One region of the Arthrobacter sp. zg-Y20 genome, then DNA from elsewhere that is predicted to be linked to it. Evidence: predicted binding sites of a transcription regulator. Region 1 holds the regulator's gene; the other holds the start of a gene.
What was found. Region 1 encodes HrcA, which represses chaperone genes, less so after heat shock. Its sites were predicted from a motif close to TTNGCACTCGNNNNNNNCGAGTGCNAA; they were not measured.
Positions count from the first base shown of each region.

Region 2: groES (co-chaperone GroES) is a predicted target of HrcA. The motif match lies at 3,428-3,454, and genes of this name have one in related genera.

Region 1 is NZ_CP126241.1:2,021,545-2,030,373, reverse strand. Features, by position in the region: gene lepA (translation elongation factor 4) at 1-381, shown strand, start outside; gene hemW (radical SAM family heme chaperone HemW) at 378-1,610, shown strand; gene QNO06_RS09715 (DUF4870 domain-containing protein) at 1,677-2,099, opposite strand; gene QNO06_RS09710 (DUF3097 domain-containing protein) at 2,221-3,069, opposite strand; gene hrcA (heat-inducible transcriptional repressor HrcA) at 3,233-4,246, shown strand; gene dnaJ (molecular chaperone DnaJ) at 4,351-5,490, shown strand; gene QNO06_RS09695 (16S rRNA (uracil(1498)-N(3))-methyltransferase) at 5,492-6,274, shown strand; gene QNO06_RS09690 (GerMN domain-containing protein) at 6,295-7,266, opposite strand; gene QNO06_RS09685 (PhoH family protein) at 7,647-8,705, shown strand; gene ybeY (rRNA maturation RNase YbeY) at 8,702-8,829, shown strand, end outside.
Region 2 is NZ_CP126241.1:2,698,463-2,707,291, reverse strand. Features, by position in the region: gene QNO06_RS12915 (iron ABC transporter ATP-binding protein) at 1-184, opposite strand, end outside; gene QNO06_RS12910 (iron chelate uptake ABC transporter family permease subunit) at 222-1,238, opposite strand; gene QNO06_RS12905 (ABC transporter permease) at 1,231-2,256, opposite strand; gene QNO06_RS12900 (siderophore ABC transporter substrate-binding protein) at 2,320-3,261, opposite strand; gene groES (co-chaperone GroES) at 3,594-3,890, shown strand; gene groL (chaperonin GroEL) at 3,973-5,583, shown strand; gene QNO06_RS12885 (acyltransferase family protein) at 5,726-7,780, shown strand; gene guaB (IMP dehydrogenase) at 7,864-8,829, shown strand, end outside.

The sequences.
Region 1 (8,829 bases):
GCCGATCTGGTCAAGGTGGACATCCTGCTCCAGGGCGAGCAGGTGGATGCTTTCAGCTCCATCACCCACAAGGACAAGGCGTACTCCTACGGCGTGATGATGACGGGCAAGCTGCGCGAACTCATCCCGCGCCAGCAGTTCGAGGTCCCCATCCAGGCGGCCATTGGCTCGCGCATCATTGCCCGCGAGTCCATCCGCGCCATCCGCAAGGATGTGCTTGCCAAGTGCTACGGCGGCGACATCAGCCGTAAGCGCAAGCTGCTTGAAAAGCAGAAGGAAGGCAAGAAGCGGATGAAGATGGTGGGCCGCGTGGAGGTTCCGCAGGAAGCCTTCGTGGCTGCACTTTCCTCTGACGATTCCAAGGACAAATCCAAGAAGTGACACCCAGCGCATTGCCCCTCGGAGACCCGGCACCCGCCGACGGCCTCCTGCCCGCACAGGCCGCAGAAGGCGCAGCGGAGCGGAACTTCGGACTGTACGTCCACATTCCGTTCTGCTCCGTCCGCTGCGGTTACTGCGATTTCAACACCTACACGGCCACCGAGCTCGGCGGCGGCGCCTCCCAGGCGGCCTACGGGGCGACGGCGGCCCGCGAAGTGGTTTTCGCAGCGGACGCGCTCCGCCGGTCCGGGATGCCCGAGCGCCGGATGGAAACGGTGTTCTTCGGCGGCGGCACGCCCACGCTGCTGCCGGCCGAGGACCTGGCCATGATCCTCACAACCGCCGTCGACCAGTGGGGCCTGGCGCCCGGCGCTGAGGTCACCACCGAGGCGAACCCGGATTCGGTGACCCCCGAATCCCTGCAGTTGCTCGCCGACGCCGGTTTCACCCGCGTGTCCTTCGGGATGCAGTCAGCGGTACCGCACGTGTTGGCGGTCCTGGACCGCACGCACACCCCCTCGCGGGTGCCGCAGGCAGTGAAATGGGCGCGCGACGCCGGCCTGCACGTGAGCGTGGACCTGATCTACGGCACCCCGGGCGAATCCATGGAGGACTGGAAAACTTCCGTGGAAGAAGCCCTGAGCTACGAGCCGGACCACATTTCGGCCTATGCCCTGATCATCGAGGAAGGGACCAAGCTCGCGGCGCGGATGCGGCGCGGCGAGGTGCCCCCGATTGACGACGACGACCACGCTGACAAGTACGTGCTGGCCGACGAAATGATGACCGCAGCCGGCTTGTCCTGGTATGAGGTCAGCAACTGGGCGCGCACCCCGGCGGACCAGTGCCGGCACAACCTGGCCTACTGGCGCAGCGACGACTGGTGGGGGATCGGCCCCGGCGCACATTCGCATGCCGGCGGCGTGCGCTGGTGGAACGCCAAGCACCCCACCGCCTACGCCCAGCGGATCGCAGCGGGGGAGTCGCCCTCAGTGGGCCGGGAGACGCTTGACGCCGACACCCGGTACATCGAAGACATCATGCTGCGCACGCGGCTGGCAGAGGGACTGGAACTGAACCGGCTGCGGGAGCCCGGCCGGCTGGCCGTGGCGGGCCTGATGGCCGACGGACTGGTGGATCCCCGGGCGGCGCTGACCGGGAAAGTGATCCTCACCGGCAACGGACGGCTGCTGGCCGATGCGGTGGTCCGCCGGCTGCTGCCGGACTGATCGCCGGCACAAACGAAAAAAGCCGGACCGGGCTTAGTCCCGGTCCGGCTTTTTTATTTGGCTGAACTACTTGATACGGCGCAGGTTGAACGGGTAGCGGTACGGCCGTCCCCGGTTGCACTCAATGCCGGCAATGACGGAGGACACAGCCACGTAGACCCAGATCAGGGCGTTGAGTACGGCGAAGAAGCCGCCCACCACGGGGATAAAGGACAGGGCCCAGACCACCAGCGCCGCAATGCTGGGCGGTAGCGTGAAGTTCAGTGCTTCCTTGGATTCCTGGGCAGTGAACGGGCCGCGGTCGCGGAAGACCAGGTAGATGATCAAGGACGGGACGAAGGCGAGTATGCCGCCGAAGTGCGCCATGGTTGCCCACTGCCGGTCCTCCGAAGCGGTCAGCGGAAGCGCGTTGGCCGGAGCGCCCTGATACACGGGTCGCTGCGCGGGCTCTTCCGGGCGGGGCGGGTGATTCTGGCGTGTGTTGGACACGGCGTAATTTCCTTTTGGCTCATGGTGACTCAGGGTCGGTCCGCTACTACGTATTCCTCAAGCGTACTGTCTGGTCCGCTTTATAACGGAACGGAGACGGCCGGTGCGGCGCACATCTCACCTAAGGGACAGTCAGGAAGTCAATGACTTCTTCCACCCGTCCCAGCAGCGAGGGCTCAAGGTCCGCATAGGTGTGCACCTGCCCCAAAAGCTTCTTCCACCCCAGGGCGACGTCGGTGTGGTCCCGGTGCGGCCAGCCCAGGCCCTGCAGGATGCCGGTCTTCCAATCAAGGTTCCGCGGCACCACCGGCCAGGCACTCCGGCCGATCACCGAGGGTTTGATCGCCTGCCATACATCCACATAAGGGTGGCCCACAATGAGGACGTTGCCCGGCGCTCCGGGGCAGGTCATTGCCTCGGCGGCAATCCGGGATTCCTTGGACCCCGGGACCAGATGGTCCACCAGGATGCCGAGGCGGCGCCCGGGTCCCGGCCCGAAGCCGCGGACCGCCGAATAGAGGTCATCAACGCCGTGGAGGGGCTCGACGACGATTCCCTCCACGCGCAGGTCATCGCCCCAGACCTTTTCCACCAGTTCCGCGTCGTGCTTGCCTTCCACCCAGATGCGGCTGGCCCGCGCGGTGCGGGCGCGTTGGTTGGCCACCCGTACGGATCCGGACGCGGTACGGGCCGGTGCGGCCCTGCCCGGCGCGGCCGCGGACGCCGGCACCACCTCCACGGGCTCGCCCTCCAGCAGGAAGCCAAAGCCCAGCTCGAAGGACTTGGTTTTTCCGCGGCGGTCCTCCAGGACCATCAGGTGCAGCCCGCCGGATTTCTCCACCCGCACCACGGCACCCACCCAGCCGGAGGCAACATCCTCCAGGACCAGGCCGGGTTCGGCGCCGACTTTTCGCAGGGCCGTCCGGGCCGGGGCAGTGATGTCCTGCGGACCCCAGGAAAAACTGGACACGAAAATTGCCTCACTCAGATGCTCGGTTGGGCTGGAATGCCCGCAGGGGGTGAACGGGTTCCTCAATGCTAGCAACGCAGTTGATCCGTATTAGACTTAGCACTTGAGCAGTGGGAGTGCTAACCCGCCGCACCATCCGCCGATTCGCTGGGAGGGAAAAGCCATGAGTGAGCCACGCCGGCTCGAGGTCCTCCGCGCCATTGTCGAGGACTACGTCCATTCACGCGAGCCCGTCGGCTCCAAGGCACTGGTGGAGCGCCACCAGTTGGGTGTTTCCTCGGCCACCATCCGCAATGACATGGCGGCCCTTGAAGAGGAAGGGCTCATCACCGCCCCGCACACTTCGGCGGGACGCATCCCCACGGATAAGGGCTACCGCCTGTTCGTGGACCAGATTTCGGACGTGAAACCGCTCTCGGCCCCGGAACGCCGTGCCATCCAGTCCCTGCTCGAAGGCGCAGATGATCTGGATGACGTTATGGACCGCACTGTACGGCTGCTGTCCCAGCTGACCAACCAGGTGGCCGTGGTCCAGTACCCGCACCTGGGCAACGCCAAAGTGCGCCACATCGAATTTGTCCTCCTGGCGCCGGCCCAGGTGCTGGTTGTCCTGATTTCCACCACGGGACGGGTGGAGCAGCGGGTCATCACGGTTCCGCAGCCGGTGACCGAACCCGATCTGCTGGACCTGCGCCACCATTTCCTTGCCGCCCTTGCCGGCACGCCGCTCAGCAGCATCACCGGCCACCTTGCCGAAGCGCTGGCCACCGTGCCTGCCGCTTCCCGGAGGGTGGCCGCCGCGTTGGGCCACTGCCTGGAAATGCTCGCCGGAATTAACCGGGAGGACCGCATGGTTATGGCCGGAACGGCCAACCTGGCCCGCTCCACGGTAGACTTCCCGCTGACAATCGGACCGGTCCTGGAGGCTCTCGAGGAACAAGTCGTGATGCTGCGGCTGTTGTCCGAGATGGAGCAGGACGCCCGGGGTGTTGCCGTCAGGATTGGACGGGAAAACCCGCACGGCGGACTATCCGAAGCATCGGTGGTGGCCACGGGGTACGGACCCGACGCTTCGGCAAAGGTCGGCATCCTGGGGCCCACCCGGATGGACTATCCCACCACCATGGCAGCCGTCCGGGCCGTGGCGCGGTACCTCTCCCGAATACTCAATAACTAGGCCGGCCCGCACCAGCTGCGCGGCCGTCCCGCCGGGCCACCCGGCGGACCACAAACTACGCCTCCACCACCGGAGGCAGGCAATACAGGAAGCGATGTGCACGAGTGAGCGATCACTATCAGGTTCTGGGCGTCGGACGAGACGCCACGGGTGAAGAAATCAAGAAGGCGTACCGGAAGCTTGCCCGCAAGCTGCATCCGGACGTCAACAATGCTCCGGGTGCATCCGATGAGTTCAAAGCCGTAACGCACGCCTACGAGGTTCTCTCGGATCCGGAGAAGCGCCGCATTTACGACACCACGGGCAACGAGAACGGCACCGACAACGGCTTCGGCGGCGGCGGCTTCGGCGGCCAGGGCTTCGGTTTCCAGGACATCTTCGACACCTTCTTCGGCGGTGCAGCCCCCGGCGGCGGACGGGGACCCGCCTCGCGGGCCCGGCGCGGCCAGGATGCGCTCATCAACGTGCGGATCGACCTCAAGGACGCCGTCTTCGGCGTCAACAAGAAGATCGACGTCGACACCGCCGTCGTCTGCCCCACGTGTGACGGATCGTGCTGCCAGCCGGGCACATCCCCGCGGACCTGCGACATCTGCCACGGCACCGGCCAGGTGCAGCGGGCTGTACGTTCCATCCTCGGCCAGGTCATGACCTCGGCCCCCTGCGGAACCTGCAACGGCTTCGGCACCGTCATTCCGGATCCGTGCCACGAATGCTCCGGTGAAGGCCGGGTCCGCAACCGCCGCACACTGACCATCAAGATCCCCGCCGGCGTCGCCACCGGCACCCGGATCCAGCTCAGCCAGCAGGGCGAGGCCGGCATGGCCGGCGGCCCCGCCGGCGACCTCTACGTGGAAATCAGGGTCAACAATGACCCGACGTTCCTCCGCGAGGGAGATGATCTGCACGCCACCCTCACCGTCCCGATGACTGCGGCGTCCCTGGGCACCACGGTCACCCTCGACACCTTCGACGGCGAACGTGAAATCACGGTCAAGCCCGGCACCCAGTCCGGTGAGGTCTCCGTCCTCAACGGACTCGGTGTTACGCACCTGCGCGGCCACGGCCGCGGCGATCTGCGGGTGCATGTGCACGTGGAAACCCCGCAGAAGCTGGACTCCGAGCAGGAAGAGCTGCTGCGCAAACTCGCCCAGCTGCGCGGGGAGGAATACAGCGAGGGCCGCCTGAACAGTTCGAACTCCGGCGTCTTCGCGAAACTGCGGGACCGGTTGGGCAACCTCTAGGATGACCAACCCCATTTTCTTCGGGGATCCGGAGCTGGTGGCAGCAGTCCGCCCAGGCGGCTCGTTCCGCTTGGAAGGACCGGAAGCCCGCCATGCCGTGTCCGTGAAGCGGATTGCCCCCGGCGAGCCGGTGGACGTTGTGGACGGTGCCGGACGGCGGATCACCGGCACCGTCACCGTGACCGGCCCGTCCCTGCTGGAACTGGCCGTGGAAGCGGTAACGCAGGAGCCGGCGGAGGCTGAGCGCCTTGTCCTGGTGCAGGCCCTCGCCAAGGGAGACCGTGATGAGCAGGCGGTCGAAGCGGCCACGGAACTGGGCGTGGATGCCGTGATCCCGTGGCAGTCGGACCGCAGCATTGTCCGGTGGCGCACGGAGAAAGCGGCCAAGGGCCAGGCCAAGTGGCAGGCACTGACCGCCGCGGCCGCCAAGCAGTCCCGCCGCTCCCGCATTCCCGAGGTTGAGCCGCTGCTTGACAGCAAGGCCCTGGTCCGCCGTCTCTCGGACCTGGACCTGGTACTGGTGCTGCATGAGGAAGCCGACGCACCCCTCGCCGGGGCATTGGCGGCACTCGGCGACCGCCGCGCTGGTCCGGCCGGGCCGGATGCGGCGCAGGCTTCCATTGCGGTGGTTGTGGGACCGGAGGGCGGTATCAGCCCGGCGGAGCTGGAACAGCTGCGTGCCGCCGGCGCGGTGGCGGTCCGGCTGGGCCCGCATGTGCTGCGGTCCTCCACCGCCGGTCCTTCTGCGCTGGCCGTCCTGAATCAGCTGCTGGGCCGCTGGTAGTCCGGCCGCCGTAGGGCGACTTACCCCTCGGGGGAGCCGGGATCGGAGATAACCGTGATCCGCTTGGAATCTCCGGCCGATTCATGTCCGCCGTAGAAGACACGGATACTGTAGTCGCCCGGTGCGAGGGTCGCGGAGAAACTGAACCTCCCGGTTTCCCCTACTGCGGCATGCAGGTCCACGGTGCCCGCAGCCACGGCTGCCGAGGACGGCCTGCCGTCCACCACGGGCTCGGCACGCCAGTACAGCTGGGAAGGCTGCGCCACCGCGGTGCCGCTGATCTCCACGTCACTGCCGCGCACCTGGGATTCCTGCGGATCGATGATCCAGATGGGAGCAGCCAGCTTGGTGTCCCGGCGAAGCGGCTCATCCAGCGGGACATGCCCGAACGCACGATAGCCCGCCTTGCCGTCCACCAGGATCACCACCGTGCTTTCCTGGCCCACCGCGGTGAGTTTCGCGTTGGCGGCAGCGGCGGTGGCGGTGTACACCAGCTGCTGCACGGCACGGTGGGCCATTCCGGAGTCGAGGGAGCCCTTGAACGCATCCGAGGAGATGTCCACCGTGATGACGTTCTTGCTGGAAATGGAAGCGGTGACGCTGTCAGCCGGATGCCATGGCGTGAAATAGTCCTGGTCCAGCGGTTTCCCCGCCGTCATTGCCCGGACTGCCTCGCCGACCGGATCGCCGGTATGGTCCGAGTGCAGGAACTCCCGGTAGAGGCTCACGGTTGTTTCGTTGAGGCCGAGCCAGTAGACCGGCATCAAGGTAGAAGCCGAGGCCGCCTCGGCGGGCGGGGAGATGGTCATGGCGGCACCTCCGCCGGTTTCGCCGGCGTTGGCCGACGTCGGCATGGTGGTGGTGGCATTCTCTGCCACCACGCCGCAGCCGCCAAGCATCACGGCGCCGGCTGCCAGCGCGGACCCGGCGAGCAGGAGCCGGCGCCGGCACATGGAGGGGGATGGGGCACGGCGGGTTTTTCCGGTGGACATCAACCCTCCTTAAGGTGTCGCTAACAGGTACGTCATCCACCTTCGCACACGGTTTCGGGCCCACCGGTGCTGTTCGCGGGACCGCGGCCGGACTGAAACACGATTGAGACATCACCGTTGCGGCCCCGAGATAAAGCCCATGGTGTTCCGCCCGGGTGCGGGCAGATCAAGTAAGATTTACGTAGCCGGAGTTGCGCGGCGCAGGCACCAGCAGGGGCGCAGGAATCACGTGCAGGGAAATAAAGCCCCGTACTGCGGCGTTTTTAGTAAACGGGACGCGGAGTACGGCGCACCGAACCACCCAACAGCAGCACACCCAACAGCACTCAATAAGGGGCGATGAAAGGCCTGGAAAGGCCGTCTATATGACCGAATCTTCAATGGAAATCGGCACCATCCGACTGGACAACCAGACAATTGTCTTTGACTCCACGGAACACATGGTCCAGTCGCTGGGGGCCAACGACGAGGCCCTGCGGATCATTGAGGCGGCCAATCCCGAGGTGAGCCTGCTGGTCCGGGGAAATGAGCTTTCGGTTGCCGGACCCGCGGCCGATGTGGAGCAGACCGTCCGCCTGGTCAACGAGGTCCGTGTCCTGGCCCGGAACCAGACCCGGGTTACCCCGCAGGTCCTCGAGCAGCTGATCAGCATGCTCCGTGACCAGAGCACGCACCGCCCGGCGGACGTGCTGACCCAGAACATCCTCTCCACCCGGGGCAAAACCATCCGGCCGAAGACCCTGAACCAAAAGAACTACGTGGACGCGATTGACCGCAACACAGTGGTCTTCGGCATCGGGCCGGCCGGCACCGGCAAGACATACCTGGCAATGGCCAAGGCCGTTCAGGCGCTGCAGCAGAAGGAGGTCAACCGGATCATCCTGACCCGGCCGGCCGTTGAAGCGGGGGAGCGGCTCGGCTTCCTGCCGGGCACACTGAGCGACAAGATCGATCCGTACCTGCGACCGCTGTACGACGCGCTGCACGACATGATGGACCCCGAATCCATTCCGCGGCTGATGGCGGCAGGCACCATTGAGGTGGCGCCGCTGGCCTACATGCGCGGCCGGACCCTCAATGACGCGTTCATCATTTTGGACGAAGCGCAGAACACCACGCCCGAACAGATGAAGATGTTCCTGACCCGCCTCGGCTTCGGCTCCAAGATGGTCGTCACCGGGGACGTCACCCAGGTGGACCTTCCCGGCGGCACAGCCTCGGGGCTGCGTATTGTGCACGACATCCTGGGCGACATCGACGACGTCGCGTTCTCCGAACTCCAGGCGGTCGACGTCGTACGCCACCGGTTGGTCAGCGACATTGTCACTGCCTACAGCGAGTGGGACGAGGCAAAGCGCAGCCGCAGCGCCGCGCGCAGCGACGAAGGACAGTCCAACAGCCGCGGCAACGGCGGCCACGGGCGGGAGGCCCGTTCATGAGCATTGAAGTAAACAACGAATCCAGCGCGCCCGGAGTGGACGAAGAGGGACTGGCCCGGCTGGGCCGGTACCTGCTCGACAGCCTCTACGTGCACCCCGAAGCGGACCTGTCCATCATCCTCGT
Region 2 (8,829 bases), 680 kb from region 1:
CGTCCACGGTGACCGTCCCCGAGTCCATCCCCAGCAGCCGGCTGATCATGGAAAGCAGCGTGGATTTGCCGGCGCCGTTGGGCCCAATGATCGAGGTGATGCCGCCTTCCTTGATTTCGCAGCTGACACCGTCCACCACGACGGCGGAGGAGTAGCGTTTGGTCACGCCGGAAACGGAAATCATGATGCGGGGCCTTTCTGGCGGTGCAGCGGGGACGGGATCATTTCACCGATCCCCGCAGGAGCAGGATGAGGAAGACAATGCCGCCCACGAATTCAATGACGATGCTCAGGGCGGTATCGAAGTCGAAGATCCGCTCCAGCACCAGCTGCCCGCCCACCAGGGCAATGATGCCCAGGAGCACGGCAATGGGCAGGACAGCTGCGTGGCGGAACTGGGCGCACAGCTGGTAGGCCAGGGACGCGACGAGCAGGCCGAAGAAGGTCACCGGGCCCACCAGGGCGGTGGACACCGCCACCAGCACGGAGCAGATGACCAGCGTGGCGGTCACCGCGCGCTTGTGGTCCACGCCAAGGTTCACTGCGGTTTCCCGGCCCAGCGCCAGCACGTCGAAGGAGTGCCGCATGCGCCAGGCCATGGCACTGACGACGGCGACGGCAACGGCCGAATAGCCGAGCAGCCCGGCGTCCACGTTGTTGAAACTGGCGAAGAACAGGTCCTGCAGGATGATGAATTCGCTCGGGTCGATCAGCCGCTGCAGCAGCGAGGAGAAGCCGCGGAACATGGTGCCGAAGACAATGCCGACCAGCAGCATCAGGTGCAGCGACTTGCCCCCGCCGGTGAACAGCCAGCGGTACAGCAGGAAGGAGAAGCCCACCATCAGCAGCACTTCGATGCCGAACCGGGCGGGGGCGCCCAGGGACAGCAGCGCCCCGCCGCCCAGGGCGAAAACGAGCACGGTCTGGATCAGGACGTACAGGGCGTCGAAGCCCATGATGGAGGGGGTGAGGATGCGGTTGGCAGTCACGGTCTGGAACAGCACCGTGGAGACGCCGACGGCGTAGGCCACCAGGATCATGGAACCCACCTTCACGGCACGCCGGGGCAGGATGTAGCCCAGGTTGCCGCGGAGCTCGATGGTCATGAACACGGCGACGAGGGCCGCAGCCACCACGCCCAGGGTGATGATCCAGAATTTCGCCGGCACCGTCCGGACCGGCCGGCGCCGGTGCTCCGTGAGGGCTGCGGGCAGCACGCTGGGGGAGGACTCAGGCACGGGAACCCCGTTTGCGCAGCAGAAGGTACAGGAAGATGACACTGCCGACGGCGGACACAATAACGCCTACGGGAATTTCATACGGGTAGCGGATGGTGCGGCCGATGATGTCGCACAGCAGCACGAAACCAGCACCGAACACGGCAACCCAGGGAACAGCCCGGCGCACGTTGTCACCGATCAGCAGCGAGACCAGGTTCGGCACGATCAGTCCCAGGAAGGGTATGGAGCCGACGCTGACCACAACCACGGCACTGATCAGGGACACGATGACCAGGCCCAGTGCCATGACCCGGTTGTAGTCCAGGCCGAGGTTGGTGGTGAAATCCGCCCCCATGCCGGCCACGGTGAAGCGGTCTGCGGCAAGGTAGCCGATCAGGGTCAGGGCGCCCACAATCCACAGCAGCTCGTAGCGTCCGCGCAGGACACCTGAGAAGTCGCCGATCATCCAGCTGTTGAGGGTCTGCAGCAGGTCGGTGCGGTAGGCGAAGAACGTGGTGACGGCGGAAATGACGCCGCCGAGCATGATTCCCACCAGGGGGACAATCAGGGTGTTGCGCAACGGAATCCGGCGCAGGACCAGCAGGAACAGTGCGGTCCCGGCAGCGGCGAAGACCGAGGCCGCGGACATCTTCAGGAACATGGACGCACCCGGCAGCAGCACCGTGACGGCGAGGATGCCCAGCTGCGCCGATTCCACCGTTCCCACAGTGGAGGGCTCCACGAACTTGTTGCGGGCCATCAGCTGCATGATCAGGCCGGCCACGCTCAGGGCCATGCCTGCCAGGACGATGCTCAGGGTGCGGGGGAGTTGGCTGGCCCAGAAGAGCATCTGCGTGGTGGGATCCCCGGCAAGCAGCGAGGACAGGGACAGGTCGCCCACGCCCACAAAGAGGCTGAGGGCTGCCAGGAGGATAACAATGCATACACCCGCGGCGAGTCCGGAGGCCGAACGCACAAAGCGCCGCCGTTCAACGGCGGCGGGGGCTGGTGCCGGCTGCGCGGCGGTAGCGGTCATAGTGATGTCCAGTTCCTCCGCGGCCCGGCACAGGTGCCGGGCCGCGGAGCGGGGGAGGCGCGGCTAGAGGGCGTCGTGGATGGTAGAAACCATCGAGTCGACGTTGTTCAGGCCGTATCCGACCAGGTACCAGCTGGCGGAGTCCAGCATGGTGATGTTGTTGTTCTGAGCTGCCTTGGTGCTCTTGACCAGTTCGTTGTCCAGCACGGCGGACGCGGCTTCGCCGGATTCGCCGACGGCAACGTCCCGGTCAATCACGAACAAGTGGTCGGGGTTGGTGTCGGCAATGTAGTTGAAGGACACGGACTCGCCGTGGGCGCCTTCGGTCTTCACTTCGGCAGCGGGCTCGACGCCGAGGACGTCATGGATGATGCCGAAACGCGAGCCGGCGCCGTAGGCGGTCATTTCGCCGCCGCTGGTCATCACGATCAGGCCGTTGCCGGCGTCGGCTGACAGCTTCTTGGTGTCCCCGACCTTGGACTCCAGCGCCGAGAGCTTGTCCTCGACCATGTCGTCCTTGCCGAAGATCTTTCCGATGGTCCGGGTGTTTTCCTCGAAGGAGTTCCACGCATCGGTGTTGTCGACACTCAGGTCGATGGTCGGGGCGATCTTGTTCAGTTCCTCGTAGGAATCCGCAACGCGGCCGGAAATGATGATCAAATCCGGTGCCTCGGCGCTAATGGCTTCGAAGTCCGGTTCCTTCATGCTGCCGATCTTGGTGATGTCATCCGCCGCGTACTTGGACAGGCTCTCAGGGAAGTTGGCCGCCGGGACGCCGTCGACGTCAATGTCGAGGGCATCCATCGTGTCCAGTGCACCGAGGTCGAAGGTGTAGACGGTCTCGGGGTTCACCGGTACTTCGGTGCTGCCCTGCGCGTGCTCGACCGTCACGGTGGAGGCCTGCGTGGACTCGGCGTCGGCTTCTGCGGCTTCGGTGGAGCAGGCGCTGAGGGCCAGGAGGGACACAAGGGCGGTTCCGGCCAGCAGGCGGGACGTGGTGATCATGGGGGCTCCGGTAAGAGTCGTGGTGCCTGTTTCGGAAATAGGGCACAGAAATGTTTTCTAATGATGCGCGCAGATGAAAACTATCCGCTTAGGTAAGCCTAAGCAAATTAGCTTTCCGGCATTAGCCGCGCAATGGACCGCCGGAGACGGCGGGAATCGGCCCGCGCTGGCACTCACCTTGACCGAGTGCTAACCGTTGCATAAAGTCTCACTTAGCACTCCGAACGTGAGGGTGCTAACTCCCGAAGGGACAGCGCGAACCGGCACCGCGACGACGGCCAGCGCCAACCAACGGCCCCATTCTGTTAGAAACTACGCAAAGGAGAGCCCGAGTGTCGGTCTCTATTAAGCCCCTTGAAGATCGTATTGTTGTCCGCCCCCTCGAGGCCGAGCAGACCACTGCTTCCGGTCTCGTTATCCCGGACACTGCCAAGGAAAAGCCCCAGGAGGGCGAAGTAGTTGCAGTTGGACCCGGCCGCGTTGACGACAACGGCAACCGCATCCCGGTTGACGTTGCCGAAGGCGACGTAGTCATCTACTCCAAGTACGGCGGAACCGAAGTCAAGCACGGTGGCCAGGAGTACCTGGTGCTGTCCGCCCGCGACGTGCTGGCCGTCGTCGTAAAGTAGTTCCCCCCGGAAAACCCCGGCCACATCCTGGCCGGGGTTTTCTGATGCAGGTGCAGATGTAGTTGTCGGAAAGGACACACACATGGCAAAGCAGTTGGAGTTCAATGACTCCGCCCGTCGCTCGCTGGAAGCCGGCGTTGATAAGCTCGCCAACGCAGTCAAGGTGACCCTCGGCCCGCGCGGCCGCAACGTCGTCCTGGCTAAGTCCTGGGGCGCTCCCACCATCACCAACGACGGCGTCACGATTGCCCGCGAAGTCGAGCTCGATGACCCGTACGAGAACCTTGGCGCACAGCTGGCCAAGGAAGTAGCCACCAAGACCAACGATGTTGCCGGCGACGGCACCACCACGGCCACCGTCCTGGCGCAGGCCCTGGTCAAGGAAGGCCTGCGCAACGTTGCCGCCGGTGCTGCTCCCGGGCAGCTCAAGCGCGGCATCGAGGTGTCCGTGGACGCCGTTGCCAAGCGCCTTCTGGAGAATGCCAAGGAAGTTGAAGGCAACCAGGTGGCCCACGTGGCCGCCATCTCCGCGCAGAGCACCGAGATCGGCGAACTGCTGGCGCAGGCCTTCGACACCGTCGGCAAGGACGGCGTGATCACCATCGAGGAGTCCTCCTCAACGCAGACCGAACTGGCCATCACCGAAGGCATGCAGTTCGACAAGGGCTACCTCTCGCCGTACTTCGTCACCGACCCGGAGCGCCAGGAAGCCGTCCTCGAAGACGCGCTGATCCTGATCAACTCCGGCAAGATCTCCTCGGTTGCCGAGTTCCTGCCGCTGCTGGAAAAGGCGCTGCAGACCTCCAAGCCGCTGTTCATCATTGCCGAAGACGTCGACGGCGAAGCCCTGTCCACCCTGGTGGTCAACAAGATCCGCGGCACCCTGAACGTGGTTGCCGTCAAGGCTCCGGGCTTCGGCGACCGCCGCAAGGCCATGATGCAGGACATCGCGACCCTCACCGGCGCACAGGTGGTCAGCCCCGATCTGGGCCTGAAGCTGGACCAGGTTGGCCTGGAGGTCCTGGGTTCGGCCCGCCGGATCACCGTCACCAAGGACAACACCACCATTGTTGACGGCGCCGGTTCCGAAGTCGACGTTGCCGACCGCGTTGCACAGATCCGTGCGGAGATTGAGCGCACGGATTCTGACTGGGACCGCGAGAAGCTGCAGGAACGCCTGGCCAAGCTCTCCGGCGGCATCGGCGTCATCCGCGTCGGCGCAGCCACCGAGGTGGAGCTGAAGGAAAAGAAGCACCGCATCGAAGATGCTGTTTCCTCCACCCGTGCAGCCCTGGAAGAAGGCATTGTGGCCGGCGGCGGTTCCGCGCTGGTCCACGCCTCGCAGGTCCTGGACACCGACCCGGAGGTCCTGAAGCTCGAAGGCGACGCCGCCACCGCGGTTTCGCTGGTGCGCCGCGCACTGGCCCAGCCGCTGCGCTGGATCGCTGAAAACGCCGGCGCCGAAGGCATGGTTGTAGTCGCCAAGGTCGGTGAGCTGAAGGTCAACAACGGCTTCAACGCCGCCACCGGCGAGTACGAGGACCTGATTGCCGCCGGCATCATCGACCCCGTCAAGGTCACCCGCTCGGCCCTGCGCAACGCCGCTTCGATCGCTTCGCTGGTGCTCACCACCGAAGCCCTCGTGGTGGAGAAGCCTGCCGAGGAAGACGAGGACCACGGCCACCAGCACTAGCTGAACAGCCGCCCTCACCAGGCACCTGGCCCCGCCCCGGAACCCTTCCGCGGCGGGGCCTTGCGCTGTCCGGGCGGCGGTGCCGGGCTTACGCAGCGGGTAAACTCTTCCGGTTATATGTTCCAGAACAGAAGGGCAGCGGGTGCCGGACACACACCAGCAGGAGCGGCGCTACCGGCCCGAAGTGCAGGGCCTGCGCGCCCTCGCCGTGGTGCTGGTGATGGTTTACCACGTGTGGCTGGACCGGGTTTCCGGCGGCGTGGATATTTTCCTGCTCCTGTCCGCGTTCCTGCTCACCGGGTCCTTTGTACGGAAGATGGAAGCCGGCCGGCCGCTGGCGCTGGGCCGGTATTGGCTGCACCTGTTTCCCCGGCTGCTGCCCTCCGCGGCGGCAGTGCTGCTGGCCGTGCTGGCTGCGGCCCGCGTCCTGCTGCCGGCCAGCGACTGGACGGGCGTGTTCCGGCAGGCCTGGTCCTCACTGTTTTATGTGCAGAACTGGACCCTGGCCCACGGCTCGGTGGATTACTACGCCCGCGACCACAGCAGCGCCAGTCCGCTCCAGCACTTCTGGTCACTGTCGGTCCAAGGCCAGGTGTTCATCCTCTGGCCCCTGCTCTTTGCCCTGGCTGCCGGGGCCGCGGCGGCCTTCGGATGGCGCTTCCGCCCGGTACTGCTGGCAGTGTTCGGCACGGTCTTTACCCTCTCCCTGGCCTTTTCCGTCCGCGAAACTGCCGTGAACCAGGCCTACGCCTACTTCGACACCCGCACCCGCCTGTGGGAGTTCGCACTGGGGTCGCTGCTGGCCCTGGCACTGCCGTACCTCAACCTGCCGCGCCTGCTCCGGATTATTATGGGCTGGGTCGGCCTGGCTGCCATGCTCAGCTGCGGCGTGCTGCTCCAGGTCCAGCAGCAGTTCCCCGGATATATTGCCCTCTGGCCCCTGCTGGCCGCCGCCATGATCATTGTGGCGGGGCAGACCGGCAGCAGGGCGGGGGTGGACCGTTTCCTTGCCGCACCGCCCCTGGTGAAGCTGGGCAACAGCTCCTACGGCCTGTACCTGTGGCATTGGCCGGTCCTGGTGTTCTGGCTGGTGTATTCCGGGCAGGATTCCGCCGGGCCGGTAGACGGTGCACTGGTCATCGCAGCGTCCCTGGTCCTGGCCGTGCTCAGTACCCGGTTCGTGGAAGCGCCCGTGCGGTCCTTGTCCTGGAGCGGAGCCGGACGATGGCGTTCCGCCGTCGTAATTGCCGCCCTGCTGGCCGTGGTGGCTGCACCCCTGGCCGGCTGGCAGCGGCAGGTGCACGGGACTCAGATCAAGGTCATGAGCCAGGGCGTGGCGGAAAACCCGGGTGCCCTGGCCCTGGATCCGGCCTTCGTGGAGTCCGTGCCGGCTGAAGCCGTGCTCAAACCGGCCGTGAGCAGCATCGGCAGTGAATGGGCGGACTTCGACGGCGCCTGCGCGCCGGAGTACGCGCCTGCCGATCCGCTGCTGGGCAAGTGCCTGGAAATCGGGTCGCCGGAAGGCGCCGAGCGCACCATCGTGGTCCTCGGGGACTCGCATGCCCAGCAGTGGATGGCCGCGATGGGTCCTGTGGCCCGGACGAACTCGTGGCACCTGATCGCCGTGCTCAAGCCCGGCTGCCGCTACGGCGGCGACGTGCCGGAGCGCAGTGCCGAATGCAATTCCTTTAATGCCGCCGCCGCACGGTACGTGCTGGAAAGAACTCCCGACGCCGTCTTTACGGTGGCATCGCTCACACGCGAAAGCTCGCCGGAGGAGATCCTGGTCCCGGGTTACGACGACGGCGTGCGGCCTTTCGCCGAGGCGGGGATCGGCGTTATCGCCCTGCGCGACAACCCCCGTTTCGACTACGACATGGTCAAGTGCCTGGAAAGCAACGAGCTGGATCCGGCGAGCTGCAGCATGCCGCGCAGCCGGGTCCTGGCCCCGGTTTCCCCGCTTGAGGGCTTATCCGAGCGGATTCCGGGGACAGCTGTGGTGGATATGAGCGACCGGCTGTGCACGGAGGGGGAGTGCCCGGGCATCGTGGGCAACATGCTCGTGTACATGGACCACGACCATCTGGGCAAGACCTACCTGGAGACCACCGCGCGGGTCCTTTCCCAGCGGATACTGGCGACCACCGGCTGGGACGGTGAACCCGTTCCGGCCGAAGGTTACCAACCCGTGGAATAGGGGCACGGGCGCTTTCGTTTTAGGATAGGTACAGGCTACATCGGGCCTTTTCCTTCCTCTCATTCCCCGAAAGAGGCGCAGCTTTGAGTCAGCAGTACCCAGAACATGATCCGTTCGGCTTCGTCGGCCTGACGTACGACGACGTCCTCCTGCTGCCCGGCCCGACGGATGTTATCCCCTCCGAAGCAGACACCAGCTCGCGGCTGTCCAAGCGCATCACCGTGCAGACCCCGCTGCTTTCGGCCGCCATGGACACGGTGACCGAGTCCCGCATGGCCATCGCAATGGCCCGCCAGGGCGGCCTCGGCGTCATCCACCGCAACCTTTCCATCGCTGACCAGGCCGAGCACGTGGACCGCGTCAAGCGCAGCGAATCGGGCATGATCACCAACCCGGTCACCATTTCCCCCGGCGCCACCCTGCGCGACCTCGATGACCTGTGCGCACACTTCCGCGTTTCCGGCCTGCCGGTTGTCGACGAGGAAAACACGCTGCTGGGCATTGTGACCAACCGCGACACCCGGTTCATTCCGGTCTCCGAGTACCCCAACCGCAAGGTCGAAGAAGTAATGACGCGGATGCCGCTCATCACCGGCCGGGTGGGGATCAGCGCCGAGGAAACCGTGGAGCTGCTCGGCAAGAACCGCATCGAGAAGCTGCCGCTGGTGGACGACGACGGCAAGCTGCAGGGCCTGATCACCGTCAAGGACTTCGACAAGGCGGAGCAGTACCCGCTGGCCACCAAGGACGATGAAGGACGGCTGCGCGTGGGCGCCGCCATCGGGTTCTTCGGCGACGGGTACGAGCGTGCCATGTCCATGGTGGAGGCCGGCGTCGACATCCTCGTGGTGGACACCGCCAACGGCCACAGCGCCGGTGTGCTGGAAATGATCGCCCGCCTGAAGAAGGATCCGGCCGCGGCACACGTGGACATCATCGGCGGCCAGGCGGCCACCCGCGAAGGCGCCCAGGCACTGATTGACGCCGGTGCCGACGCCATCAAGGTGGGTGTGGGCCCCGGCTCCATCTGCACCACCCGCGTGGTGGCC